DNA from 4 places in the Pseudomonas sp. Leaf127 genome. Region 1 is predicted to be linked to each of the others. Evidence: predicted binding sites of a transcription regulator. Region 1 holds the regulator's gene; each other region holds the start of a gene.
The links. The regulator FliA, encoded in region 1, starts transcription of late flagellar genes. The targets are predictions, from matches to a motif close to CTAAAGTTTNNNNNNNNNNNGCCGNTAA.
Positions count from the first base shown of each region.

Region 1 (7,880 bases):
AGCGCATGTTCTCGGTCAACTCGCTGGTCGAGCTGCTCAAGGCGTTCGCCAAGTTCCTGGTGATCCTCGCCGTGGCCCTGGTGGTCATCAAGAAAGACCGTAACGACCTGATCGCCATTTCCCATGAGCCGCTGGAAATGGCGATCATCCACAGCCTGCAGCTGGTCGGCTGGAGCACCTTGTGGATCGTGTGCGGGCTGATTCTGATCGCTGCCGTCGATGTGCCGGTGCAGTTGTTCCAGGCGCACAAGAAACTGCTGATGACCAAGCAGGAAGTGCGCGACGAACACAAGAACAGCGAGGGCAACCCGCAGGTCAAGCAGCGCATTCGCCAGTTGCAGCACGACATGGCCAACCGGCGCATGATGGCCGCGATCCCTGATGCCGATGTGATCATCACCAACCCGACGCACTTTGCCGTGGCGCTCAAGTACGACCCTGAAAACGGCGGCGCTCCTCAGTTGCTGGCCAAGGGCGTGGACCTGATTGCCTTGAAGATCCGTGAGATCGGCAACCACAATCAGATCATGATCCTCGAGTCGCCGGCGTTGGCGCGTTCGATCTACTACAGCACCGAACTTGAAGAAGAAATCCCCGCCGGGCTGTACATGGCTGTCGCCCAGGTGCTGGCGTACGTCTACCAGATCCGCCAGTTCCAGGCCGGCCGCGGCAAACGCCCCACGCCGCTTGGCGACATCTCCATCCCCCCCGACCTGCAGCGCGACGAATAGATGCAGGACCGGTCGGTCCTGCAGGTTAATGCCGGGCAGTTAAGCCTTGACGCGGGCCTGTGGGAGGCAGCTTTGCTGGCGAATGCGGCAGTACAGGCGCAGCAGGTGTTTTGGCCTTGCTGGCCTCATCGCCGGCAAGCCGCCTCCCACAGGATTGATGTGACCCTGACTTCGGGCCTGGCACCAGATTATGGGAGGCAGCTCTGCTGGCGAATGCGGCAGTACAGGCGCAACAGATGTACCTGTATCGGTATTAGTCCTGCACGTCCTGCACATTGTTGCGCTGAGTTGGACAGCTTTTTGCAATAGGTCGGGACAGGGCGCCTGTAGCGTCAAAGTTTTGTTTTGGTCTAGTGCGGTGGGGCATCAGTGGATCGATCTCAGTTAGTCAGTGGCGCACGCAACCTGGGCCGCAATCATAGTCAACTGGCTGTACCGGTGCTGTTGCTGGCCCTGCTGGCCATGATGATGTTGCCCATCCCGCCGTTTCTGCTGGATGTGTTCTTCACCTTCAACATCGCCTTGTCGATTGTCGTGCTGCTGGTGTGTGTGTATGCACTGCGCCCGCTCGACTTCTCGGTATTTCCGACCATCCTGTTGGTCGCGACTCTGTTGCGCCTGGCACTGAACGTGGCCTCGACCCGCGTGGTGATGCTCCACGGCCAAGACGGTCACGACGCTGCGGGCAAAGTGATCCAGGCCTTCGGTGAGGTGGTGATCGGCGGCAACTACGTGGTCGGTATCGTGGTCTTCGCCATCCTCATGATCATCAACTTCGTGGTCATCACCAAGGGTGCCGGGCGGATCTCCGAGGTCAGCGCGCGTTTCACCCTTGATGCGATGCCAGGCAAACAGATGGCCATCGACGCCGACCTCAATGCCGGCCTGATCGATCAGAACCAGGCCAAGGTGCGGCGTGCCGAAGTCGCGGCCGAGGCCGAGTTCTATGGTTCGATGGACGGTGCCAGCAAGTTCGTGCGCGGCGACGCCATTGCCGGCCTGCTGATTCTGTTCATCAACCTGATCGGCGGCATGCTGGTGGGCATGCTGCAACACGGCATGACCTTCGCCGATGCCGGGCGCATCTACACCTTGCTGGCCATTGGTGACGGTTTGGTGGCGCAATTGCCATCACTGCTGTTGTCCACTGCCGCCGCGATCATGGTGACCCGTGCTTCCGGTTCGGAAGAAATGGGCAAGATGATCAATCGCCAGATGTTCACCTCGTACAAGGCATTGGGTGTTTCTGGCGCGATCATGATGGTCATGGGCATGGTGCCAGGCATGCCGCACTTCGCCTTCATCAGTCTGGGCCTGGCGGCCTCCGGTGCCGCCTACTGGCTGTGGCGCCGTGATCAGCAGAGCAAGATCGTGGCCCTGGCCGAGGTGCAGCGCCAGCAGGACCTGCTGCCGCCACCGGGCCGTGTGCAGGACTCCAAGGAACTGGGCTGGGATGACGTGACCCCGGTGGACATTATCGGCCTGGAAGTCGGCTATCGCCTGATTCCGCTGGTCGACCGCAACCAGGGTGGGCAGTTGCTGGCGCGGATCAAGGGGGTGCGCAAGAAGCTCTCCCAGGAGCTGGGCTTTCTGATGCCCACCGTGCACATCCGCGACAACCTCGACCTGGCGCCCAGCGCCTATCGCCTGACGCTGATGGGGGTGATCCTGGCCGAGGCCGAGATCTACCCGGACCGGGAGCTGGCGATCAACCCCGGCCAGGTCTACGGCACCCTCAACGGTATCAGCGCGCGCGACCCGGCTTTCGGTCTGGAAGCGGTCTGGATCGAGATCAGTCAGCGCAGCCAGGCACAGTCGCTGGGCTACACCGTGGTCGATGCCAGTACCGTGGTCGCCACGCACCTCAACCAGATTCTCTACAAGCATTCCCATGAGCTGATCGGCCATGAAGAAGTCCAGCAACTGATGCAGTTGCTGGCCAAGAGTTCGCCAAAACTGGCGGAAGAACTGGTGCCGGGTGTGCTGTCGCTGTCGGGTCTGCTCAATGTCCTGCAGGCGCTGTTGACTGAGCACGTGCCGGTGCGGGATATCCGCACCATCGCCGAGGCCATCGCCAACAACGCTTCAAGGAGTCAAGATACCGCCGCTTTGGTGGCGGTGGTGCGTGTCGCCCTGAGCCGCGCAATCGTCCAAAGCATTGTAGGAATTGAGTCTGAGCTGCCTGTCATCACGCTTGAGCCAAGGTTGGAACAAATCTTGCTCAATAGTCTGCAGAAGGCTGGTCAAGGTCAGGAAGAAGGCGTTCTTCTTGAGCCAAGCATGGCCGAGAAGCTCCAGCGATCGTTGATCGAGGCTGCACAGCGTCAGGAAATGCAAGGTTCGGCGGTGATTCTGCTGGTAGCAGGACCGATCCGGGCCATGCTGTCACGGTTTGGACGATTGGCTGTACCGAACATGCATGTGCTGGCGTACCAGGAAATTCCGGACAACAAGCAAGTCACCATCGTAGCGACTGTCGGGCCCAACGGCTGAGGTAGTGAGTCATGCAAGTTAAGCGATTTTTCGCCGCCGATATGCGTCAGGCCATGAAGCTGGTTCGCGATGAGCTGGGCGCCGAGGCGGCCATCATTGGTAACCGGCGCATTGCCGGTGGCGTCGAGCTGACCGCTGCCCTGGATTACAAGTTGTCTGCCCTGGCGCCACGGGTACCGAACATGGAGCTCGAGGATGAACTGCGCAAGACCCAGTCGCGCATCGTCTCCGCCCAGGCCGAGCTTGAGAACCCTACAGACAGCGATGCCAGCAATAACCTCCAGCTGTTTTCCGGGCTGCCGCTCAGCGCGGCCGATACGCATATCGAGCCGACGTTCGAAGAGCCGCCACGTGCCACTGCGCCCTCGTCGGCCTCGCCGGTCACTGACGCCGCCGTAGGGCAGCGTGTGTTCGAATCGATGTGCTCGGAACTCAATGGCCTGCGCGAGCTGCTCGAAGTGCAGCTTGGCTCCCTGGCCTGGAACCAGTTGCAGGGCGCGCGCCCGCAACAGGCCAACCTGTGGCGCCGCCTGCAGCGCATCGGCCTGTCCGGCCCGTTGTCACGTGACCTGCTGGGCATGATCCCGGATATCGAAGACCCCAAGCAGGCCTGGCGCATGCTGCTGGCGTACCTGGCGCGGATGATCAGCGTGCCGGAAATCGAACCGCTCGAAGAGGGCGGCGTCATTGCCATGGTCGGTCCGGCCGGCATGGGCAAGACCACGACACTGGCCAAGCTGGCCGCGCGTTACGTGCTCAAGTACGGCGCGCAGAACATCGCCCTGGTGAGCATGGACAGTTTTCGCATTGGCGCCCAGGAGCAGCTCAAGACCCTGGGACGGATTCTCAATGTGCCGGTGACCCATGTCGATCCTGGCCAGTCGCTGGCCCAGGCGCTGGAGCCGTTGATTCGCAAGCGCGTGGTGTTGATCGACACCGCCGGCCTGCAAGCCAGCGACCCGGCCTTGCGCCTGCAACTGGAAAGCCTGGCCGGGCGCGGCATCCGTGCCCGCAACTATCTGGTGCTGGGCACCACCAGCCAGAAACAGGTACTGACGGCGGCCTATCACAGCTACAAGCGCTGCGGCCTGGCCGGCTGCATCCTGACCAAACTGGACGAAACCGCCAGCCTCGGCGAAGTCCTGAGCCTGGCGATCAGTCACGAATTGCCTGTGGCCTATCTGACCGATGGGCCGCGTATTCCTGATGATCTGCACCTGCCGCGTCGTCACCAGCTGGTGAGCCGCGCGGTCAGTGTGCAGATGCAGGATGAGCCGAGTGAGGAGGCCATGGCGGACATGTTCGCCGACCTCTATCACAAACCCGGCAAGCAAGTGGGGTAATTGATGGAAACGATTGGAAGGTCCCTGCATATCTGGTCTGCCAGGCATTGTTCGCAAGCGAACGTGCAGCCCGTAATGTGGTTTCGGTCTACGCATGACAAGGTAATGAAATAACATGGGCAGCATGCATCCCGTACAGGTTATCGCCGTGACCGGCGGCAAAGGTGGCGTCGGCAAGACCAACGTGTCAGTGAACCTTTCACTGGCGCTGGCCGAGCTTGGGCGACGTGTCATGTTGCTCGATGCCGACCTTGGCCTGGCCAATGTCGATGTCTTGCTGGGCCTGACCCCCAAGCACACCCTGGCCGACGTCATCGAAGGCCGCTGCGAACTGCGCGACGTGCTGTTGCAGGGCCCTGGCGGCGTACGCATCGTGCCGGCGGCTTCCGGCACCCAGAGCATGGTGCACCTGGCGCCCGCCCAGCATGCCGGCCTGATCCAGGCCTTCAGCGAGATTGGCGACAATCTTGACGTGTTGGTCATCGACACCGCTGCCGGTATCGGCGAGTCAGTGGTCAGCTTTGTGCGCGCCGCCCAGGAAGTGATGCTGGTGGTGTGCGACGAGCCGACCTCGATCACCGATGCCTACGCCCTGATCAAGCTGCTCAACCGTGACTACGGCATGAACCGTTTCCGGGTCCTGGCCAACATGGCCCAGAGCCCCCAGGAAGGGCGCAACCTGTTTGCCAAGCTGACCAAGGTCACCGACCGTTTCCTTGACGTGGCGCTGCAGTATGTCGGTGCCGTTCCCTATGATGAGTGTGTACGCAAGGCCGTGCAGAAACAGCGCGCCGTCTACGAAGCGTTTCCACGTTCCAAGTGCGCCCTGGCGTTCAAGGCCATTGCCCAGAAGGTCGACACCTGGCCTCTGCCGGCCAATCCGCGCGGGCACCTTGAGTTCTTCGTCGAGCGGCTTGTTCACCAGACCAGCGCAGCGGGACCCGTTCAATGACAGCCAGCGGTTACCAGATGTACAGCAAGGCTTCCAGGAATTCGCAGTACGAACTGATCGAGCGTTATGCGCCGTTGGTCAAGCGCATTGCCTATCACCTGCTGGCGCGCCTGCCGGCCAGTGTGCAGGTGGAAGACCTGATCCAGGCCGGCATGATCGGCCTGCTGGAAGTGTCGACCAAATACGATTCGAGCAAGGGCGCCAGTTTCGAGACCTACGCCGGCATCCGCATTCGTGGCGCGATGCTCGATGAGGTGCGCAAGGGCGACTGGGCACCGCGTTCGGTGCACCGTAATACCCGCATGGTCAGCGATGCGATTCGTGGCATTGAAGCAAAAACCGGCCGCGACGCTAAAGATCATGAGATTGCGGCCGAACTCCAGTTAAGTCTGGATGATTATTACGCTATCTTGAACGACACCTTGGGCAGCCGCCTGTTCAGCTTTGACGACCTCTTGCAGGACGGCGATCATGACGGGCTGCACGAGGATGGCGCCAGCGCTTCGCTGGAGCCGTCGCGGGACCTGGAAGACGAGCGCTTCCAGGCCGCGTTGGCCGATGCCATCGCCAATCTGCCGGAGCGTGAGCGTCTGGTATTGGCGCTGTACTATGACGAAGAGCTGAACCTCAAGGAAATCGGTGAGGTCCTGGGGGTCAGCGAATCACGGGTCAGCCAGTTACACAGCCAGTGCGCCGCACGTTTGCGGGGGCGTTTGGGGGAGTGGCGCGCACGCTGACAGCGTCCGGAGTGTCCGGGCGGCTGCAGACCGGCTGTGCAAGGCGTCACGTGTCGAGTACCCGGACAAGGCAGGAGCCTGTCAGCATCCCTGGGGATGACTGGTTCAGGCGTTTGCCCGTGTCCATGTGCCAGGCCTGTGAAAGCGGCAAGCGGTCGAAAATGTGCTGTGCCGGTATTGAGTGAACAGCGGGTCCGGGAGCCGGGCTCGTTCAGGACTGTTTGGAGGTCGAATTGGACAAGAACATGAAAATCCTCATCGTTGACGATTTTTCAACGATGCGGCGGATCATAAAAAACCTGTTGCGTGACCTGGGGTTCACCAACACGTCGGAAGCCGATGACGGCCTGACCGCATTGCCGATGCTGCAAAGCGGTGGTTTCGATTTTCTGGTCACTGACTGGAACATGCCCGGCATGTCGGGTATCGACCTGTTGCGTCAAGTGCGCCTGGACGAACGTCTCAAGCACATTCCGGTGCTGATGGTGACTGCCGAAGCCAAGCGTGAGCAGATCATCGAAGCGGCCCAGGCTGGCGTGAACGGCTATGTGGTCAAGCCTTTTACCGCCCAGGTACTGCAAGAAAAGATCGAGAAGATCTTCGAGCGCGTCAATAGCTGATGCATGCCGCGAGGGCGCTATGGACAACAACGATTCATTGGGCGACTTCGAGTCGACCCTGAAAAAACATGCGCACGAGCTTGTCGCCAGCCTTGAAAGAGGCAAGTTCGGCGATGCCGTGCAATTGATCCATGAGCTCAACCAGACTCGGGACCGCGGCCTTTATCAGGAAGTGGGCAAGCTGACACGTGAATTGCACAGTGCGATCGTCAACTTCCAGATAGACCCGCAGATGCCACAGGCCGAAGAGGTGTCGCAGATCACGGACGCCACCGAACGCCTGTCGTATGTTGTGCGCCTGACCGAGGGCGCGGCCAACCGCACCATGGACCTGGTGGAGCAGAGCACGCCGCTGATGAACAGCCTGAGCGACGACGCCAAGGCGTTGAGCGCCGACTGGGGGCGCCTGATGCGCCGCGAAATCGGTGCCGAAGAGTTTCGTGGGCTGGCAAAGCGCGTCGAAGGCTTTCTTTCTCGTACCGAAAAGGAAAGTCACAGCGTGGCGACCAACCTCAACGACATTCTGCTTGCTCAGGACTATCAGGACCTGACCGGCCAGGTGATCAAGCGCGTGACGCAATTGGTCACCGAAGTTGAAAGCAATCTGCTCAAGCTGGTGCTGATGGCCAGCCATGTCGATCGCTTTGCCGGCATTGAACATGATCGTGAAGCACTGTTGGCGGAAAATAATCCGAAAAAAAATCTCGCCCAAGGTGAAGGTCCGCAAATTCATGCCGATAAACGGGAAGATGTCGTTTCCGGTCAGGATGATGTGGACGACTTGTTATCGAGCCTCGGCTTCTAGGTCTTGACGGTTAATTTTAGGGAGCACCCCCATGAGCTTCGGCGCCGATGAAGAGATCCTTCAGGATTTTCTGGTAGAGGCCGGCGAGATTCTCGAGCAATTGTCCGAACAGCTGGTCGAGCTTGAAAGCCGACCGGATGACGCAGACTTGCTCAACGCAATTTTTCGCGGTTTTCACACTGTTAAAGGGGGCGCCGGC
Region 1 covers NZ_LMOA01000020.1:408,990-416,869, forward strand. The annotation lists gene flhB (flagellar biosynthesis protein FlhB) at 1-731, shown strand, start outside; gene flhA (flagellar biosynthesis protein FlhA) at 1,101-3,224, shown strand; gene flhF (flagellar biosynthesis protein FlhF) at 3,236-4,567, shown strand; gene fleN (flagellar synthesis regulator FleN) at 4,683-5,519, shown strand; gene fliA (RNA polymerase sigma factor FliA) at 5,516-6,256, shown strand; gene ASF84_RS12540 (chemotaxis response regulator CheY) at 6,502-6,876, shown strand; gene ASF84_RS12545 (protein phosphatase CheZ) at 6,896-7,681, shown strand; gene ASF84_RS12550 (chemotaxis protein CheA) at 7,713-7,880, shown strand, end outside.

Region 2 (7,880 bases), on a different contig from region 1:
CGAACAAGGCAGCTGCGCGGTCGAGGATTTCGAGGCCGTGGGCGACGCCTGGGACATCCGCCAGCGATTGCAACAGGCCCTGCATGCCCATGGCCTGGGCCATCTTGACGCTGACAGGCCGGCCAGTACCCTGAGCGGCGGGCAGGCCATGCGTGTGGCGCTGATCGGTGCGGCGCTGGCGCAGGCGGACTTTCTGATTCTCGATGAGCCCAGCAATCACCTGGATCAACCTGCCCGGCAGGCGCTGATCGAGCAATTGCAGGCCTGGCCACACGGGTTGCTGGTCATCAGCCACGACCGCGCATTGCTGGAGGTGATGCAACGCACGGTCGAACTGTCATCGCTGGGCTTGCGCAGCTATGGCGGCCCCTACCGTTTTTATGCGCAGTGCAAGGCGCAGGAGCAGCACAGCGCGTTGCTGGCGCTCGAGCACAGCAAACTGCAACGACGGCGCGACGAGCAGGCCATGCGCCAGCAGCATGAACGCCAGGAGCGGCGCCAGGCGCATGGCCGGCAGCAAGGCCGGCACGCCAATCAGGCGGCCATTATCCAGGGCCGACAGAAAGAGCGCAGCGAGGGCTCGGCCGGCCGGTTGCGCCAGCAGCACACGGTGGCGCAACACCGTCTCGACCAGCAGGTGCGCGAAGCGGCGCTACAGGTCGAGGACTCTGCCCTGATTGCCTTGCAGGCGTTGCCGACCCCTCTGGTGACCCGTCGGTGTGTGGCAACACTCGAGGCTGTGACGCTGCCCTTTGTCAGTCTCGCCCTGCAGCGCATTGACCTGCTGCTGGGCGGCCAGCAGCGGATCGGTGTGGTCGGCGCCAATGGTTGTGGCAAATCCACCCTGCTCAAGGTATTGGCCGGCCACCTCATGCCCTTGGCCGGCACATGCCATGTCACGCCTGACACTGTTTATCTGGACCAGCAACTGACCCCGCTGGACCCGGCGCGCACGGTGCTGGAGCAACTACAGAGCGTCAACCGCCAGGCAAGTGTCAGTGAGCTGCGCACCCGCCTGGCGCAGCTTGGCCTGGGTGCGCGTAAGGCCGAGTCGCCCAGCGGCCGGCTCAGTGGCGGGGAGCGACTGAAAGCTGCGCTGGCCTGCGTGCTGTATGCCGACCCGGTGCCACAACTGGTGTTGCTGGATGAGCCGGGCAACCACCTGGACCTGCCTTCGATCCAGGCGCTGGAAATCCTGCTGCGCGGCTATCAGGGCGCGTTGGTGGTGGTGTCCCATGATCAGGCGCTGCTGGACAACCTCGGGTTGACCCATTGCTTGCTGGCGAGCGAACAAGGGTGGCGGCTTGACGCGTGGCAGGGAGCGTCGACCGCATGACATGAGGAGTGAGATAAAAGAGCGTGATCCCGGATACTGCTGCACGGACTCAACCCTGAGGCAGCCCGTCATGTTCGCCGAGTCGCTGGTGCCTGGCCGTCAGCGCCTGTTTGAACAGCGCATCGGCGCATTCCATCAACAGCCGCGCCAGATCGCTCAACGCGACCTCATCGCCTTTGTTCACGGCGGCCAGATCGATAACTTGCGTACGCCGGGTACGCTCGGACAGGGCTTCCCAACTGCGCATGACGCCGGCGTATAGCGCATTGGCCATGAACTGCTTGTCCTGCGCCTCATGTGCCTGGGCATTGTTGATGGGGCGTGAATGGGGAAGACGACGGCGTTGGATCAGGCGACATTTCCGGCACAGCGTTTTCAGCGGTGCAAGAGGGCGCTTGTGCCCGTTGGTCGGGGGAGGCTTGCGAATCATGAGCGTATCCAGTCCTTGCGACGGTGCCGTTGATGCAGCATGGGATAAACGCCTGCATTCAAGTGAACGCTATAGCGTGTAGTGCGATTGTACCCATTCAAGTGAAAACCCTTTGTTTTGTAAAGGGTCGCGTCATGGAGCTGAGCAAGGCAATTGGTATGGCGCTCAAAGAGGCCAGAGATACCAACAAGCTCACCCAGGAAGACTTTGTCGGCGTCAGCGGCCGGACCTACCTGTCTGAAATCGAACGAGGGCTGAAAAGCCCGACCCTTGAAAAACTCGATCAACTGGCCAGGCACATCGGTATTCATCCGCTGGAATTGCTGGTGGCCTGTTATGCCCGGGGCGACATCCTGGCGGCGACACAAGCGCTGAAACTGTGCCGGATCCGTGTGCTGTTACAGGGCCCTTTCCAGATTCATCGGCGTTGCTTGCTGCAACGTTGCAGGATTGATCTGGCGTTGAGCATTTACTGGCCTTGAGGGCAATGCCCTCGCACCGGGCGCCGTGTTCTGCTCCTGATGTCGACCGCATCACACAGGGCGATCAGGCACTGCCTGATCCCCCGGCCATGTCGCTTCAATGCGTCAGCATCAACACCTGATCAAGCTTGCACGAGGAAACCTGCCCGTCCAGGCCCCAGTGATCACAGGTATAGGTGCCGCTGCGCAGTGCCTTGCCTTCGTCGTCATGGACCGCGATCACGGCATTCCACAATGAGGCTTTCGGCGCTTCGCTTGCCGGGTCAAGGCAGAGCAGGTGAGTGGGCTGGTAGACGCCTTCAAGCTCATAACCCTGATGCCCGACGACCATCAACCAGTGTCCCTCAAGCTTTGACCAGCTCACGCTGAGCAAGGGAACGGCATGGTTCTCGATGGCCTCCTGTATGGCGGTCACCAGTTCGCGCTTGTTGCCCTTGACCAGCTCTGGCGCAATGCCTTCGGCACGAAAGTGCCAGCTCAGGTTGATCAGGTCTTCTGTAGAGGTGCCTTGAGAAATCAGCGCGCCGTGTTCCAGCAGCGCATTGCGGAAACGGCCCACACGGCTACGCCCATCCGAACTGCCCATATTGGCGACATCTTCGCGCTCCAGCGCTCCCAAGGTGATCAGCCCCATCATCAGGGCGTAAGGACCACAGGCCCCATCGGCGTCGCCCTGGCGCATGTGTACCAGCCCTGAGCCTTCTGCGGCACAGGTGGTGGGACCTTCGGGTGATACCAGCAGCCAGGGACTGACGAACATCGTGTTCATGAGCAATATCCTTGTTTCATCGTCTCGAGAAGAAATTCTGCCGGCCTCGGAAACACCACTGGCCGGGTGTTTTCCGGACCTTGTCCTTACGTCCTGAACACACTCAACCCGCCCTTGAGCGCCCGCGCGGTACTGCCCAGCGCCGTGGCCGAGTCATGGATTGCGGCAATGCCCTGATGGGTGTGCTCGAAGGTTTCGTGCATGCCGCCCAGGCGGCCCGAGATATCAGTGACGGCGTGCTGGATCTCTTCGCTGCTGGCCAGGGCGCGATCCATCGTGTCACTGACCTGGCCCATCTGCTGCACCAGTCCGTCAATCACATCCAGGGCGCCATCGGAAGTCACCGCCAGGGCGCGCGACTGTTCGGCCGTACTGCCCATGCGCTGGGCGATCTGGCGGATACCGTTGGTGACGGCATTGATCACCTGATTGGCATCGTTGAGCACGCGCTGGGTTTGTGCGGCCAGCGTGCGCACCTCGTCGGCGACCACGGCAAAACCACGTCCGGCTTCGCCGGCACGAGCGGCTTCGATGGCCGCGTTGAGGGCCAGCAGGTTGGTCTGGTCGGAAATGGCCGCGACCATCTGCAGCACCTTGCTGATCTGCTCGGCTTCACCGCTCAGGCGACTCAGGTCGCCGGCCAGTTCGATGTTGGCCGAGGTGCTTTGATGCACATCGCTGATCAACCGCTGCAGTTCCTTGTGGGTACGGCTCAGTTCGCCGATCGCCGACTCCAGGTCGACCCGTACCGTACCGGCCAGGCTGGAGGATTGCTCGGCGGACTGGCGGATCGAGTGGCCATCCTGGTTGATTTCGGCCAGTTGGCCACCGGCCTGCTGGATGCGCCGGGCAGTGGCATCGGCCAGTTGCAGGAAGGTGTCGGCCAACTGTTGATTGTTGTCAGCCATGCCCGAGGCACTGCCCAGGGTCTGGCGCAGGTCCTGCAACAGGCTGGAGAGGTGCTGGCCCATGCGGCCCATTTCGTCGCCGGTGAGCACTGTCACTGTGGTGGACAAGTCGCGCTGCTCGGCGATGTGGTTGAGCTGGCCGGTGAGATGGTTGATGCCATACACCAGCATGCGCGCTGCCAGCCACGACAGCAGTAAACCGACGATAAAGGTGGCCGCACCGATCAGCAGCAGGCTATTGAGGCTGTCACTGATCGCCTGCGCCAGCGCCGCAAGCGTCACATCCACGCCCACGACATAAGCCTGGCCGCTGGCGCTGCGCAGAGGCAGGAAAATCGAGCGGAAGCTGCCGTAGCTGTCGGTGTATTCATCAAATTGCACCTGCCCGCTGCGCGCGGCCTTGATCACGGCGGGGCTGGCGTCCTTGTAATGCTCCATGTGCTTTGAATAGGTGCCGCTGGCAATGTCCTGGGCACTGGCACCGTCGGCCAGGTAAAACACCCGGTCCTGATCATCGACCATCAGGCTGTAGGCGAACTTCAGGTCCACCTCGGCTGCATAGGCGCCCAGGTTGCGCACCTGGGCCAGGTATTCACCGTCCTTCAGCCCTGCGGTCTTGCGCGTACGCTCAAGGTAATCCTCTCCCAGCAGACGTGGCACCGCATAGGCGGCGGTGCGCAAGCGGCTATCGATCTGCTGGCGGATATCCTGGGACTTGGCGTACTGGGCGTAACTGATGAAGGAGGCAATGCTGATCAGATTGACCACGGTAAGCGCGAGCAACAGCTTGGTTTGCAAACGAACGTTACGCAAAAACATGGCGGTGAGATCCAATGGGTGCCTGGCAGTCCGAGCTGGGCAATTGTCATTGTGTCGTGCCGTTGATCGGAAACTTTAATGGCACTTTGCCAATATCCGGTTGTCGTGTCGTTTTGAGTGAGAATCAGCACTGTTTGCGACAGTTTCCTGATGCCGCCGATCGTGTCGGTGTGAGTATGGCGAACCTGGCCACCGTATTCATGGATGGCCTATGCGCTGAAGTTTCCGGGCCTGCCCGGTGTTGGCATCTTGCCGAGAGCGGCTTGTACGCGCCTGCGCCGGGCCGTATCGTGGCCCCCTCGATGACTGCCCGACAGGAAGGACCCATGACTGTGCCCCATCGGCTCAACGCACCGGATCGGGATGAGCTGGAGACCCTCGCGCATCGACTGGCCAACGAGGCCGGCACGACCTTTATCGTTCAGTTTTCTTCGCCAGAGCAGTACCCGGCGGATGTGCTGCATCTGCTGGATGATCTGTGTGCACGTTACGCCGAACGTATCGATGTGCGTTTCTACGGACACTATGCGGATGCCTGCTTTGACGGCCACACCTTGCAGGCGTTGCCGCATGTGCGTGTCCTGACGCTCGACTGCCTGTATCAGTTCACCGGGCTTGAGGCGATCAAGGCGCTTGCGCACCTGAGCAGCCTGGCCATCGGCGTCGAGAAATTCGACCTGAACCCTGTCGTGGCTTTCGAGAACCTGCAAACGCTGTGTGAGCTCAGGCTTTCGCAATTCACCGGTCCCAAACTGGACCTTGCGCCGGTCAGCACTATGTCACGCCTGCATGCCTTGCACCTGAGCGCGCCTGCGCAAGGGCTTGAGCCGCTGCGCCAGCATGCCGCCCTGGCCACGCTGAGCCTGTATCGGCAGCCCGCGACCATGACATTCGAGGGGGTATCGACCCTGGCCGGTCTCAAAGACCTGTCGATTGGTTTCGGCAGCCGCAAAGCCATGCCGGAACTGTGCAGTGACAGCGTTGAGCGGATGTCGCTGCTGCGGGTTCGCGGCCTGGGCCAGTTCGATCCTGGCCGGTTTCCCGGGCTGCAGGCACTGGAGATCGAAGACCAGCCGCACCTTCAGGACCTGGTGATCGAGCACACCCCTGGCTTGCACACGCTGAAACTGTCCAATCTCAAGGCTTTGTCGAACCTGCAGGGCCTGGGCCAGTCGTCGCTGGCACACCTTGAGGTCTACAAGACACCGGCACTGGATCTGCTGGGGCTGCTGAACGGTCCGCTGCCCGCACTGGAGTCGCTCAAACTGATCTCAGGCAAGCGCAAGCTCGACGAGCAGATCATGGCCCGGCAGAACGCACTCGGTATCCCCAGGCCGGTGTTCGGCCCTGCCTGAGCCTGTTTGCACCACGACTCGCCAGCTGATGCAGGCCCGCCCGGCACAGCCCCAGGCCGCCTGCTGACCTGCGGAAAATGGCGGATTGCCGGTAAATTTTACGCCGAATTTACAGAGTCTCCGGAGCAGGCATCCGATACTGGGCGGTCATGATCTGAAATGCTCTGTTATGTCCCTCGCCGCACTTCGGCTTATCGGTTTTATCCTGGGTATTTTTCTGATCACGCTGTCCATCAGCATGGTTGTTCCCCTGATCACGCTTGTGGTCCATGCGCGTAGCGACGACGTGTCGGCCTTTCTCTGGTCCGGTCTGATTACGCTCATCTGTGGGCTCCTGCTGATCGTGCGGGGGCGCCCGCAGAGCGGCCAGCTTCGTCCGCGGGATATGTACCTGCTGACCACTGGCAGTTGGGTGGTGGTGTGCACCTTCGCGGCATTACCCATGGTGTTCATCAGTGATATCAGCTACACCGATGCATTCTTTGAAACCATGTCCGGCATCACGACCACCGGCTCGACGGTGCTCACCGGCCTGGATAGCGCTTCTCCGGGCTTGTTGATCTGGCGCTCCATGCTGCATTGGTTGGGAGGCATCGGTTTTATCGGCATGGCGGTCGCGATCCTTCCCCTGTTGCGGGTGGGCGGCATGCGTCTGTTCCAGACAGAGTCTTCTGACTGGTCCGAGAAAGTGACGCCGCGCTCGCATGTGGCCGCCAAGTACATCCTGCTGCTGTATCTGGGGCTGACCGGTATCGGTACCCTGGCGCTGTGGCTCGCGGGCATGACGCCGTTTGAGGCGGTCAACCACGCCATGTCGTTGATCTCGACCGGGGGCTTCTCGACGTCGGACGCCTCGCTTGGGCATTGGACGCAACCCTCGATTCACTGGGTGGCCGTGGCAATCATGATCCTGGGCAGCCTGCCATTCACCTTGTACGTCGCGACGCTGCGTGGCCATCGGCGCGCGCTGATCAACGATCACCAGGTGCGCGGGTTCCTCGGGTTCTTGCTCGTTACGTCGCTGGCGGTGGGAACCTGGCTGTGTGTCCATAGCGATTACGGATGGTGGGATGCGTTTCGTATCGTGGCTGTCAATGTGACCTCGGTCGTCACCACCACGGGCATTGCTGTTGGCGACTACACCTTGTGGGGCAGCTTCTCGGTCTTGCTGTTTTTCTATCTGACCTTTGTGGGCGGCTGTTCCGGCTCTACGGCGGGCGGTCTGAAAATCTTTCGCTTTCAGCTTGCTGGCGCGCTGCTGGTCAGCAGCTTGAAGCAATTGATCCACCCCCGTGCGGTGATTCAGAAAAAATACAACGGTCATCCCATCGACGAGGAGGTCTTGCGCTCGCTTTTGACCTTCTCGTTTTTCTTTACCATCACCATTGCCGTCATTGCCTTGGGCCTGGCCCTCATCGGGCTCGACTGGACCACCGCCTTGAGCGGTGCCGCCACGGCGGTGTGTAACGTCGGGCCGGGGCTTGGGACGATCATCGGGCCGGCCGGTAATTTCTCGACACTGCCCGATGCAGCCAAATGGCTGCTGACCGTGGGCATGTTGCTGGGGCGGCTGGAAATCCTGACGGTGCTGGTGCTCATCACGCCGGTTTTCTGGAGGTATTGAGCCTGCTTGTCGCATGCAGGCGCGTCCGGCGACGGCCCGTCCAGGCCGTTACTGCGCGCTGTGCACCACCACCAGCAACTCGGCCTGTTCGTCTGAAACGGTGCGCAGCCGGTGGGATTTCTGCGCATTGAAATGCAATGCGTCGCCCTCATCCAGC
Region 2 covers NZ_LMOA01000024.1:217,629-225,508, reverse strand. The annotation lists gene ASF84_RS25760 (ABC-F family ATP-binding cassette domain-containing protein) at 1-1,336, shown strand, start outside; gene ASF84_RS25755 (hypothetical protein) at 1,386-1,766, opposite strand; gene ASF84_RS28810 (helix-turn-helix domain-containing protein) at 1,799-2,248, shown strand; gene ASF84_RS25745 (hypothetical protein) at 2,346-3,017, opposite strand; gene ASF84_RS25740 (methyl-accepting chemotaxis protein) at 3,104-4,744, opposite strand; gene ASF84_RS25735 (hypothetical protein) at 5,071-6,099, shown strand; gene ASF84_RS25730 (TrkH family potassium uptake protein) at 6,269-7,723, shown strand; gene ASF84_RS25725 (helix-turn-helix domain-containing protein) at 7,772-7,880, opposite strand, start outside.
Region 2: ASF84_RS25740 (methyl-accepting chemotaxis protein) is a predicted target of FliA. The motif match lies at 4,796-4,823, and genes of this name have one in related genera.

Region 3 (5,205 bases), on a different contig from region 1:
GAAGCTGTCAACCAGTTGCTTGAGGCGACCGGCCTGTTGCGACAAGGCGGCGCAGTCTTTGAGGGTTTCGTTGAGGTTGGCCACACCTTGCTGATTAAGAGTGTTGATCTGGTTGATGTCGACGTTGAGGGTTTCTACCACTGCGGTCTGCTCCTCAGTGGCGGCAGCGACCGACTGGTTCATGCCATCGATTTCACCAATGCGCCGGGTGACATCCTGCAAGCGGCTGCCCGCCTGGTTCGCCACCTCGACACTGCTCTGGCTGGAAGCCTGGCTTTCATTCATGTTGATCACCGCTTCGTGAGAACCACTTTGCAGTTCACCGATCATTTTGTGGATTTCGTCCGCCGACTCCTGCGTGCGATGCGCCAGGTTGCGCACCTCGTCGGCGACCACCGCAAAGCCGCGCCCGGCCTCACCGGCCCGTGCGGCCTCAATCGCTGCGTTGAGCGCCAACAGGTTGGTTTGCTGCGAAATACCCTTGATCACGTCGAGAATGTGGCCGATGTTGTCGGTACTGGCGTTGAGCTTCTCGATTTGTACACATGAGCCACTGATCTTGCTCGACAACTCGCTCATCGAGCGAATCGTCTGTTCGACCACACGCCGACCGTCCTCGGCCTGCTCGCGCGCATCACTGGCCTGGCCCGATGCATCAGAAGCATTACGGGCAATTTCCTGGGTCGCCGCCCCCAGTTCGTTGATGGCTGCCGCAACGCTATTGGTGCGGGCGCTCTGTTCATCGAAGCCGATGATCGACGAGTTGGACGACTCCACCACCCGTTGTGACAGGTCATGCACCTGCAAAGTGGCCGATGAGACTTCAGCAATCGAGGCATGGACGCGCTCGACAAAGCGGTTGAACGAACCGCCCAGTTCGGAAAACTCGTCATTGCCCTGCAGTTTCAGGCGGCGGGTCAGGTCACCCTCGCCCTCGGCAATGTCCTGCATCGCACGCCCCATATCAGTCAGCGGACGCATCAGCGCACTGATCAGCAGGCTCAGCAGCAGAGCGATCACGGCCACCGCAATCAGCACCGCAATCAAGGCCGAATGACGGAACTGGCTCAGTGGTGCATAGGCTTTTTCCTTGTCGATTGACAGCCCGATATACCAGTCAGCCCCTGGCAGGCCGGTGATCGGGGTAAAGGACAGCAGCCGCGCCTGGCCATTGAGCACCACTTCACGCAGGGGCTTTTCCAGTGCCAGGGTCTGGCCCGGATAAAGATCCTTGAGGTTCTTCATGACCTGGTCCTTGTCCGGACTGACGATCACCTGCCCGTCGCGGCTCACCAATACCGCATGGCCCAGGCCACCGAAATCGACCGAATTGATGATCTTGACCAGGACATCGAGGCTCAGGTCCCCCCCGGCCACGCCATTGATCTGCCCACCGGACCGGATCGGGCTGGCAATGGTAACGACAAGCCCCCCTACCGACGCCTGGTAGGGAGCGCTGATGATGGTTTTGCCCGCCGCTACCGTCGAGCTGTACCACGGTCGTTTGCGCGGGTCATAGCCGGCCGGCATCTGTGCGTCCGGGCGCTGGGTGAATACACCGTCGCTGTCACCGATGTAGGTGAACTGGAAAGTGGAAAGCAGCGATTGCGCACCGACCAGACCGCCCAGGTCATTGCTCTTGATGCCTTGGCGCTCCACGTCCTGTGTGAGGTTATCCAGTGCCAGAATCCGGCCGCTCAGCCAGTTCTGCACACTGCTGGCCGTCAATTCGCCCGCCTGGCCGACCGAGGCCTCAAGGTTCTGGCGGATGGTCATGCGTTGCAGGTAGTCGTTGTACAAGGTGAACAGCGCAAAGGCCAATACCACAACGCCCGAGGCGGCCAACAGGATCTTATGACGAAACTTCAAATTCATCAGGGTTTATCTCAGCAGTCATCAGGAACGGGAAAATAACGGACACGTCTTAACGTTCTAGAACTTTAAGGTTCTTGAACAAGAACGATGTCGTACGTCAACTAGGAATAGATGAACGGAAGTATAGATGAGTTTCAAGCGGCTTTTCATTCGGTATCGGCCCGGTGGCATTGTTTTTATGAAGGGTCCTGGAGCCCTTTATAAACGTGGCCTGCACCAAATGAAAGGCTGGTGAAAGAAGAACAGGCTTTTTTCAAAAAATTACTCATTTTTCCTTACAGCCAGACGTTCTGCCGCCGATAGCGTAGTGCGTTATACCTTGCGATGGCCTCACAAAAACAATCCCAGCGGCCCGAATCATTAGAATAGACATTCCAGGAGAACGTCGAATGAACAGCTGGTTTTCCAATATCAGCGTCAATATGAAACTGGCGCTGGGCTTTGGTCTGGTGCTTGTTTTTACTGCCATTTTAGCCCTTGTCAGCTGGACCGGTCTGGGCAAGCTCATTGACCGCAGCAACTGGATGAGCGACATCGGCACGCTCAATGCCCAGTTGACCAAATTGCGTGTTGCCCGCCTGCAGTACATGGTGGCCAACGGTGACGAAAAGGTGGCCGACACCGTGCAGGCGTCCTTCGATGGCTTCAAGGGCCAGATCGACTACCTGCTCAAGACCTTTAAAAGCGCCGACAACCTCAAGATGCTCAATCAGTTGAGCCAGGTCAGCAGCGCTTATCAGCAGTCGTTCAACGACATGCGTACCGGCTACAAGACCAGCAATCAGGCGCGGGCCGACATGGCCATCCAGGCACAAAAGGCTGCTGAGCTGGTCGACCAGACCCTGGCTGAAGTCCAGGGTGATGCCGAACAACTGGAGCAATACCAGGTCATGGTCCAGACCCGCCTGGACCTGCTCAAGGTGCGTTACGAAGTGCGTGGCTACGCGGCAGCTCCCAATCCTGAGGGCGAGCAAAAAGCCTTCGGCCAGCTGGAGACGACCCTCAACGGGCTGGAGCGCATGAACAGCGTCTTCGCTGGCAGCCAGGCTGCACGCGTCAAGCAGCTGGAAAACGCGCTGCTGGGTTACCGTGCGGCCCTGCAAGGCTTCAAGGCAGGTGATGCGCAGATCGTTCAGGCACGCAAGGAAATGACCACTCAGGGCCAGGACATCGTCAAGATCAACGAAGACCTCAACCAGCTTCAACTGGACCGTCGTGACATAGAAAGCGCCCAGGCCCGTCAATGGCAGGTCATCTGCACCTTGCTGGCCCTGATCCTCGGTATCGTGGCGGCCGTGTTGATTACCCGCCAGATCACCCGCCCGCTGCAGCAGACACTGGAAGTGGTCGAGCGTATTGCCTCGGGCGACCTGACCCGCACCCTGGAAGTGACGCGCCGCGACGAACTGGGTGTGCTGCAACAGGGCATCCAGCGCATGGGCAGCACCTTGCGCGAGCTGATCACCGGCATTCGTGACAGCGTGACCCAGATTGCCAGCGCCGCCGAAGAACTCTCGGCCGTCACCGAGCAGACCAGCGCCGGCGTCAACAGCCAGAAAACCGAAACCGACCAGGTGGCCACGGCCATGCATGAAATGTCGGCCACCGTCCAGGAAGTGGCCCGCAATGCCGAACAGGCCTCGCAAGCCGCTTCGGCCGCCGACCGTGAAGCGCGCGATGGCGATCGGGTGGTGGGCGAGGCGATTGCCCAGATCGAACGCCTGGCCACCGAGGTCAAGCGTTCTGCCGATGCCATGACCGAGCTGGAACAGGAAAGCGACAAGATCGGCAAAGTCATGGACGTCATCAAGTCCGTGGCCCAGCAGACCAACCTGCTGGCCCTCAACGCCGCCATTGAAGCGGCACGTGCCGGCGAAGCCGGGCGTGGCTTTGCCGTAGTGGCCGACGAGGTTCGCGGCCTGGCACAGCGCACCCAACAGTCGACCGAAGAAATCGAAGGCCTGGTCGCCGGCCTGCAGAGCGGCACCCGCCAAGTGTCGAGCATCATGCTTGGCAGCCGTGAGCTGACCAACAGCAGCGTGGAGTTGAGCCGCAAGGCCGGTGATTCGCTGGGCAGCATCACCCAGACGGTCTCCAACATTCAGGCCATGAACCAGCAGATCGCCGCTGCCGCCGAACAGCAGAGCGCGGTGGCCGAGGAAATCAGCCGCAGCATTGTCAATGTGCGTGACGTGTCTGAACAGACCGCTGCGGCCAGCGAAGAAACGGCGGCTTCAAGCGTCGAACTGGCGCGTCTGGGTGGTCAGTTGCAGATGATGGTCAGCCGCTTCAAGGTTTGAGTCCATTTGATGTGGGAGGCGCCGGGCGGCACCTCTCACGACAGAATCTCTCTTGAAGATTCCTCCGCTCAATCCCCGATCCGCTTCGTCACCCATTGACGGGTGTACGCCAGCACCTTGTTCGCCATCGTCGTGGGGAAATGAATGAACCCATGCGGTGCGGCCGGCAACCTGTGCATTTCAACCTCTGCCGACCGGGCCCAGCGTTCGGCCAGGCCGAAGGTGTCATCGCGAAGCGGATCCAGCTCGCCAACAAACATCAGCGCAGGCGGGAAATCGGTGAAGTCGCCATACAGCGGTGAGACCGGAGCCTGTCGACGTTGTGCATCGCTCAGTCCAGGGGTAAGCATCTGAAACGCCTCGACCATGCCCGGGCCGTCCAGCAACAGTGTCTCCGGGCCGGCGGTGCGCACACTGGGTGTGCCGCTGAGGTCGAACACCCCGTAGTACAGCACCGTAGCACTGACCCGACGCAGCAGGTCAGGCCACGCTTTCAACGCCAGTAACGTGGCCACCGCCAGATGGCCACCGGCTGACTCGCCGACAACAATGACGGGTAAACCGGCAAATTCCGGAGCGTCCCCCAGCAGCCAGCGGGCAGCACACAGGCAGTCCTGGAGCAGACCTTCGATCGGTGTCGACACGGCAAGCCGGTAATCCACTGAAATGACCGCCACGTCGCAGGCCTTGACCAGGCCGGCGTTGAGGTCGTCATTCATCTGCGCGTTGCCGATCACCCAACCGCCACCATGGAAATCGAGCACGATCCCCCTGACCTTGCCAGCGGGCCTGATGATCCTGACCGGCACCGTCGTTCCGGCCACTGTCACGATTCTGCGTTCGGCGTGCAGGCCATGCCTGTGCAGACCACGGCTGCGCGCCAACTGGCTCATGCGCAGCAGGGCCTGAATGGCCATGGGTGTGAGGCGATTTCTGATGCGAAAACGCGGCAGCCAGGCAAGCTTCTTGTTGAACTGCCTTGCTTGCGCGATATCCTGCTCTGAACACAGGCGTGCGTCATTCTCCAATG
Region 3 covers NZ_LMOA01000003.1:10,895-16,099, forward strand. The annotation lists gene ASF84_RS30075 (methyl-accepting chemotaxis protein) at 1-801, opposite strand, end outside; partial or broken gene ASF84_RS30080 (cache domain-containing protein) at 898-1,875, opposite strand; gene ASF84_RS04520 (methyl-accepting chemotaxis protein) at 2,400-4,175, shown strand; gene ASF84_RS04525 (alpha/beta hydrolase) at 4,244-5,092, opposite strand.
Region 3: ASF84_RS04520 (methyl-accepting chemotaxis protein) is a predicted target of FliA. The motif match lies at 2,151-2,178, and genes of this name have one in related genera.

Region 4 (7,880 bases), on a different contig from region 1:
CCACGGCCATGCCGGCATAACCGGGGATATGCGCGATGAGTGTTTCGAAGGGGTATGGAAAAATCAGCGGTGCCAGAAGGGCGGCGCCTGGAGCGGTGCGGTCGATTCGGATAATGGCTGGAGGCGTGTCAAAGGGCACGCCTCCAGGAAACCCGACGATACGGTAAGCCACTGTATGCACGCCTTCCACATCAAGTAACGGCAAAGGAATACCCAAGGTCAGTAAACCCTCAGGAACAGGATCAGGAAAGATCACTCGGTTTCCAACAGGAAAGCCGTCAAATAAAAGTTGATATGAGTCATTGGGTTCTGCGCCTTCCCAGACGGGGAACTGCACAACCAAGTCATGCGTCAGTTCCGAAAGTTTGATAAGTCCATCTGTTTGTGCTGCGGGAATGACAGGGGCTTTGATGTGTGGGTTACGAGTAAGGCTCATGGATATTCCTCATGCAATCTCAAATCAACATGACCTGAGTTACGAATTAAGTAGATGTGAAGTCAGGCCCTGTGTCGCTGGCCTGATTTCGAACTAATCGCCTCGTCAGTCACCTGTCAACCCGCCTGAGTGAAACAGCACCCTCTTTGAAAGCATTTGGGAAATGTCCTGCAAGAACCGGGGTTTGTTTTTTTATGGCGATGTAGGAACTGCCTGCATTCTTGAAGGCCATTCATTAAACCTGCGCAATAAAAAACCCCGCCAGGCGTACACCTGAGGGGGTCTTTTACAACCGTAGAGCCTACCGGGCACCTCTAAAAACTACCTGCGTTGCCATCGCTGCGTTAAAAACAGGCTCAAAATGCTCATTTACAACTCGTAAACTCCGCTTTCTCGCCTGTTTTTGCCTTGCGCTGGCTGCCTCGCCTACGTTTTTAGAGGCACCCTACCGGTTGAACCGTTCCACCAACGAATACTGCGAATGCGCGGTATGGGTCAGTTCGGCACTGAGAACGGCCGAGCGCTGGGCGCCGTCGGAGGTCTGGTCGGCCAGGTCGGCGATATTGGAGATGTTGCGGCTGATCTCGTCGGCCACCGAGCTTTGTTGTTCGGTGGCGGCGGCGATCTGGGTGGCCATGTCGGTGATATTGGCCACAGCCTCGCTGATGCCTACCAATGCCTGGTCGGCTTCCAGCACGCGGGCCACGCCTTCTTCGGCCTGGCGGTGGCCGCTGTTCATGGTTTGCACGGCGTTGTTGGCGGTCTGTTGCAGCTTGGCGATCAGGCCATGGATTTGTCCGGTGGACTCGGTGGTGCGCTGGGCCAGCTGGCGCACTTCGTCGGCCACCACCGCAAAGCCGCGGCCCATTTCGCCGGCGCGTGCCGCTTCGATGGCGGCGTTGAGGGCTAGCAGGTTGGTCTGGTCGGCAATGCCCTTGATCACATCGACCACACCACCGATTTCGTCGCTGTCCCTGGCCAGTTGGGTCACGGTCAGGCCGGTTTCGCCGACGGCGGTGGACAGGCGCTGGATCGCCTCACGGGTTTCGCCGGCGATGTCACGGCCCCGACGGGTCAGGTCATTGGCCTGCTGCGTGGCAGTGGCGGTGCTTTGCACATGGCTGGCCACTTGCTGGGTGGTGGCTGCCATCTGGTTGATGGCGGCGGCGACCTGTTCGGTCTCGACGCGCTGGCGTTCCAGGCCTGCGGAGCTGGCGTTGGCCAGGGCATTGGATTGCTCAGCCTGCAGGTTCAGGTGCTCGGCGGTGTCCTGCAAGCGGGTCAGGCAGGTTTTCAGACGGGCATCCTGGCTGAGGATCGACATTTCCAGGCGCGCCTGCGGGCCGCGGCTGTCGGTGTACATCTGCGCGATCAGCGGGTCGGAAGTGGTCTGTTCGGCCAGGCGCAGCAGGCGCTTGATGCCCCGTTGCTGCCAGCTCAGGCCGATCAGGCCCAGCGGCACCGACAGGGCGGCGGCAAGGATAAAGCCCCACCAGGAGTTGAGCAGCACGCCGATCACGAAGCCGATCTGGCTGATCAGGATGAAGGGCACCCAGTCCTGCAGCACCGGCAGCCACTTGTCACGACCCGGTACGGCGGACTTGCCGGCGTTGAGGCGTGCATACAACGCCTGGGCGCGGCGGATCTGCTCGGCGGTCGGCTTGACGCGCACCGATTCGTAGCCGATCACCTTGCCGTTTTCCAGGATCGGCGTCACATAAGCATTGACCCAGTAGTGGTCGCCGTTCTTGCAGCGGTTCTTGACGATCCCCATCCAGGGCTGGCCGGTCTTGAGCGTGGCCCACATGTGCTCGAACACCGCGGGCGGCACGTCGGGGTGGCGCACCAGATTGTGTGAAGACTTGAGCAGTTCCAGCTGGCTGAAGCCGCTGATCTGCTCGAAGGCGTCGTTGCAGTAGGTAATCACGCCTTTGGTATCGGTGGTGGAGATCAACCGTTGTTGGGCTGCAAATGTCCGCTCACGCTGCGTGATGGGCTGATTGTTACGCATGGGTATTCGATCCTTCGATCCAATAAGGCTTTGGCGAGTTATCGGCACCCCCTGCAGAAAATTGAGGCGTCGATCATGCAAATGCTTGCCAGGGGTCAGTATTCACCGTTCCAGCATCGGGTAGGCGAAGAGCGTGAAATGCACAAGGTTGAGGCAAAAGTGCGCACTCACCGCCGCCCATAGTCCTCCGTAACGCCAGGCAATGCCATAGCCGATGCCCGCCAGCGTGGCCAGTATTGTCCAGGCCCAGCCGCCGCCGACATGCGTCAGGCCGAACAGCACCGCTACCCCCACAATGGGCAACAGGGCAGCAGCCGACCCAGGCCGTGTAAAAACGACTGCGCTTGGCCAGCGTCGGGTGCAGGATTGCAGTGCACGCTGCAAGGCGCCTTGCAGGTAGCCGCGAAACAACAGCTCTTCGGTCAGGCAGACCAGCAGCAGGTTATTGAGCAACCATAAAAGGCTATAGGGTGGCCATTTGGGCGCCCATGCCGTGACGCCCGTGACGCAGGCCAGCAGCAGGCACAGGCCGGTGATTGCCAGCGCCGCCCACAAGGCCACTTTCAGCGTGCGGCGCGCATCGACCGGCTGCCAGATCCACGGGCAGGCCAGCAGGATCCAGAAGCCGATCAAGGGCTTGTCCAGGTTCCAGTAGGTGGTGAAGGGAAACGCTTGCGGGCTGGAGCGGTTCATGGCCATGAGCGGCGCATTGTCGAAACCGGGCAGCCAGTGCAATGCCAGGCCCAGCCCGGTGGCGATGAACACGGCATGCCCGGCGCCGCGCAGGGCAGCGGGGTGCGTGGATCGAACCGCAAACGCGGCGAGACACAGGATCAACAGGACGCCCAGAACCGGTGGTTCAAGCCCACCATGGGACAGGGCCAGGCTGTAACCCAGGCCCAGCAGGATCAGTGCCGTCCAGCGCGATGCGATCATATGAACCACCCGAATAAAAGCGGGCGATTCTAGCCACACGCGGCGTTGGGTCAACAGTTGGGAAAAGGCTCGTTACCACTTGGTGATAACGAGCCCTTGGACTCAGGCAGCGATCAGCTGACGCAGTACGTAATGCAGAATGCCGCCGGCCTTGAAGTACTCCACCTCATTGAGGGTGTCGATGCGGCACAGCAGTTCGAGGGTTTTCCGGCGGCCGTCCTCGAAGGCGATGTCCAGTTGCAGGTTCATGCCGGGGCGCAGTTCGGCCTCGGTCAGGCCGCTGATGGCCAGGGTTTCGCGACCGGTCAGGCCCAGGCTCTTGCGCGTGTGTGGCGCCTTGAACTGCAACGGCAGCACACCCATGCCCACCAGGTTGGAGCGGTGGATGCGCTCGAAGCTCTCGGCAATCACCGCCTTGACTCCCAGCAGGTTGGTGCCCTTGGCCGCCCAGTCGCGGCTGGAGCCGGTGCCGTATTCCTGCCCGGCCACGATCACCAGTGGCGTGCCTTCCTGTTGGTAGCGCAGGGCAGCATCGAAGATTGGCAGCTTTTCGCCTGTGGGCACATGCAGGGTGTAGCCGCCTTCTTCGCCGCCGAGCATTTCGTTGCGAATGCGGATATTGGCGAAGGTGCCGCGCATCATCACTTCGTGGTTGCCGCGCCGCGAACCGTAGGAGTTGAAATCCCTGGGCTCGACACCTTGCTCACGCAAGTAGCGACCTGCCGGGCTGTCGGTCTTGATATTGCCGGCCGGGGAGATGTGGTCGGTGGTCACCGAGTCGCCCAGCAGCGCCAGGATACGCGCGTCGCGCACGTCCTCGACGACCGGCAGGGGGCCGGCGATGTCTTCGAAGAATGGCGGATGCTGGATGTAAGTGGAGTCGGCCTGCCACACATACGTGGCCGCCTGTGGCACTTCGATCGCCTGCCACTGCGCGTCGCCTTCGAACACCTGGGCGTATTCCTTGTGGAACATGGCGGTGTCGACCTTTTGCACGGCCTCGGCGATTTCCTGCTGGCTGGGCCAGATGTCGCGCAGGTACACCGGTTGCCCGTCGCTGCCCTGGCCCAAGGGTTCGCGGCTGATGTCGATGCGCACGTTGCCGGCCAAGGCGTAGGCCACCACCAGCGGCGGTGAGGCCAGCCAGTTGGTCTTGACCAGTGGATGCACGCGGCCCTCGAAATTGCGGTTGCCGGACAGCACCGAAGCCACGGTCAGGTCCGATTGCTGGATGGCTTTCTCGATAGGCTCCAGCAGCGGGCCGGAGTTGCCGATGCAGGTGGTGCAGCCATAGCCCACCAGGTCAAAGCCCAACTGGTCGAGGTACGGGGTCAGGCCGGCGGCTGCGTAGTAGTCGGTCACCACCTTGGAGCCGGGTGCCAGCGAACTCTTGACCCACGGCTTGCGCTGCAGGCCTTTCTCGACGGCCTTCTTGGCCAGCAGGCCGGCGGCCATCATCACGCTGGGGTTGGAGGTATTGGTGCAGGAGGTGATGGCGGCGATGACCACCGCGCCGTTGTTCAAGTGATAGCGCTGGCCGTTGTATTCATAAGCGATGCCATCGGTCACCTGTTCGGCATTGCCGACCGCCACGCCACCGCCGCCTTCGCTTTCCAGGCGGCCTTCCTCGACCTTGGCCGGCTTGAGTTGCAGGCCCAGGAAGTCATCGAAGGCCTGCGCCACCGCGGGCAATGGCACGCGGTCTTGCGGGCGCTTGGGGCCGGCGAGGCTGGCTTGCACTTCGCCCATGTCCAGCGCCAGGGTGTCGGTGAAAGCAGGTTCCTGGCCGGGCTGGCGCCACAGGCCCTGGGCCTTGCAATAGGCCTCGACCAGTTCGACGGTTGCGGCAGGGCGCCCCGACAGGCGCAGGTAGTCCAGGGTGACGTCATCGACCGGGAAAAAGCCGCAGGTGGCGCCGTATTCCGGGGCCATGTTGGCAATGGTGGCGCGGTCGGCCAACGGCAGGTCGGCCAGGCCGTCGCCATAGAATTCGACGAACTTGCCGACCACGCCTTTCTTGCGCAGCATCTGGGTGACGGTCAGCACCAGGTCGGTGGCGGTGATGCCTTCCTTGAGCTTGCCGGTCAGCTTGAAGCCGATCACCTCCGGAATCAGCATCGACACCGGCTGGCCGAGCATGGCGGCCTCGGCCTCGATGCCGCCCACGCCCCAGCCCAGCACGCCCAGGCCATTGATCATGGTGGTGTGCGAGTCGGTGCCCACCAAGGTGTCAGGGAACGCATAGGTGTGGCCGTCTTCTTCTTTGGTCCACACGGTGCGGCCCAGGTACTCCAGGTTGACCTGGTGGCAGATGCCGGTGCCCGGCGGCACCACGCTGAAATTGTCGAAGGCGCTCTGGCCCCAGCGCAGGAACGCATACCGTTCACCGTTGCGCTGCATCTCGATGTCGACGTTCTGCTCGAAGGCGCCGTCGGAAGCGTAATGGTCGACCATCACCGAATGGTCGATCACCAGGTCCACCGGCGACAGCGGGTTGATACGCTGCGGGTCGCCGCCGGCCTTGGCGACGGCGGCGCGCATGGCGGCCAGGTCGACCACGGCGGGTACGCCGGTAAAGTCCTGCATCAGGACGCGGGCCGGTCGGTACTGGATCTCGCGGTCCGAGCGGCGTTCTTTCAGCCAGTCGGCCAGTGCCTTGAAATCATCGCCGCTGACAGTCTTGTCATCTTCCCAGCGCAGCAGGTTTTCCAGCAGCACCTTGAGCGACATCGGCAGGCGGTCCAGGTCACCCAGGGTGCGGGCGGCTTCGGGCAAGCTGAAGTAATGGTAGGTCTTGTCTTGGATCGCCAGGGTTTTCCGGCTTTTCAGGCTATCGAGGGAGGGCATTGGAGGCTCCTTGAACAGTAGGCAGGCGTCCTGGCCGAAGGGCGTTCGTTGACGCCCTTGTGAGCATCAGGACCTGAGCGGCGGCGCAACACGGTCAGTGCGCCAATTCCCGTACTGAGGGTGTGGACCCTTGAGCTGCGTCAGAGGTTCCGGTTTGGGCTATCATGCGCGGCTTTGATTGCCACAGGCCCTGGAGCCGTCCATGAATACGCTGTTTATGCATTGCCGGCCCGGCTTTGAAGGCGAGGTCTGCTCGGAAATAGCCGACATCGCCGCCCGCCTGAACGTGGCCGGTTATGCCAGGGCCAAGGCCGACACCGCCTGCGCCGAGTTCATCTGCCTTGAACAAGGCGGCGCCCAGCGCCTGATGCAGGGCCAGCGTTTTGACCGCCTGATCTTCCCGCGCCAGTGGGCACGGGGCGAATTTGTCGAACTGCCGGAAACCGACCGTATCAGCGTATTGCTCGAACACCTGAACGCGTTTCCGGTGTGTGGCAGCCTGTGGCTGGAAGTGCTCGACACCAACGATGGCAAGGAGCTTTCAACTTTTTGCCGCAAGTTCGAGGTGCCGCTGCGCAAGGCCTTGCTCAAGGCCGGCAAGCTGCGTGAAGACCCCGCGCTGCCGCGTTTGCTGCTGACCTTCAAGAGTGGCCGCGAGGTCTTTCTGGGCCTGGCCGAGGCCGATAACAATGCGATGTGGCCGATGGGCATCCCGCGCCTGAAGTTCCCCCGCGAGGCACCCAGCCGTTCGACCCTCAAGCTTGAGGAGGCCTGGCATCACTTTATCCCGCGCGACCAGTGGGATGAGCGTCTGTCCGGCGACATGACCGGCGTCGACCTGGGCGCCGCACCCGGTGGCTGGACCTACCAGCTGGTGCGTCGCGGTATGCTGGTGACCGCCATCGACAATGGCCCGATGGCCGAAAGCCTGATGGACACCGGCCTGGTGCAGCACCTGATGACCGACGGATTCACCTGGAAGCCGCGCCAGACCGTGGACTGGATGGTCTGCGACATCGTCGAAAAGCCGGCACGCAATGCCGCCTTGCTGGAAACCTGGCTGGGCGAGGGCTTGTGCCGCGAGGCAGTGGTCAACCTCAAGCTGCCGATGAAACAACGCTACGCTGAAGTGCGCCGCCTGCTGGAGCGCATCGAGGACGGCTTCAAGGCCCGCGGCGTCAAGGTGTCCATCGGCTGCAAGCAGCTGTACCACGACCGTGAAGAGGTCACTTGCCATCTGCGTCGCCTGGATCTGCGCAAGGCTTGACCTGCCCTCAGACGAGGCGCCACACCGCTCACCTGCTTTTCGGAGTAAACGATGCCTGACCCGATCGAAACCCCCATCGCCGATGCCATCCTCGATGCCACCGGCCTGAACTGCCCGGAACCTGTGATGATGCTGCACCAGAAAGTCCGTGACCTGGCCGCCGGCGGTTTGCTCAAGGTGATCGCCACTGATCCCTCGACCCGCCGCGACATTCCCAAGTTCTGCGTATTTCTGGGCCATGAGCTGGTGGACCAGCAGGTCGAAGGCACCACGTTTCTGTACTGGATTCGCAAGAAGGCTGATTGACAGGCCCGGCCACCTGCCTGAAGGCCTGTTCCCGTTCCCACGTCGTACCCACGGAGCCACCCATGCACATCGTTGCT
Region 4 covers NZ_LMOA01000022.1:71,299-79,178, reverse strand. The annotation lists gene ASF84_RS29180 (hypothetical protein) at 1-436, opposite strand, end outside; gene ASF84_RS18235 (methyl-accepting chemotaxis protein) at 882-2,447, opposite strand; gene ASF84_RS18230 (CPBP family intramembrane glutamic endopeptidase) at 2,550-3,383, opposite strand; gene acnA (aconitate hydratase AcnA) at 3,486-6,230, opposite strand; gene rlmM (23S rRNA (cytidine(2498)-2'-O)-methyltransferase RlmM) at 6,433-7,497, shown strand; gene tusA (sulfurtransferase TusA) at 7,549-7,803, shown strand; gene pdxB (4-phosphoerythronate dehydrogenase PdxB) at 7,866-7,880, shown strand, end outside.
Region 4: ASF84_RS18235 (methyl-accepting chemotaxis protein) is a predicted target of FliA. The motif match lies at 2,486-2,513, and genes of this name have one in related genera.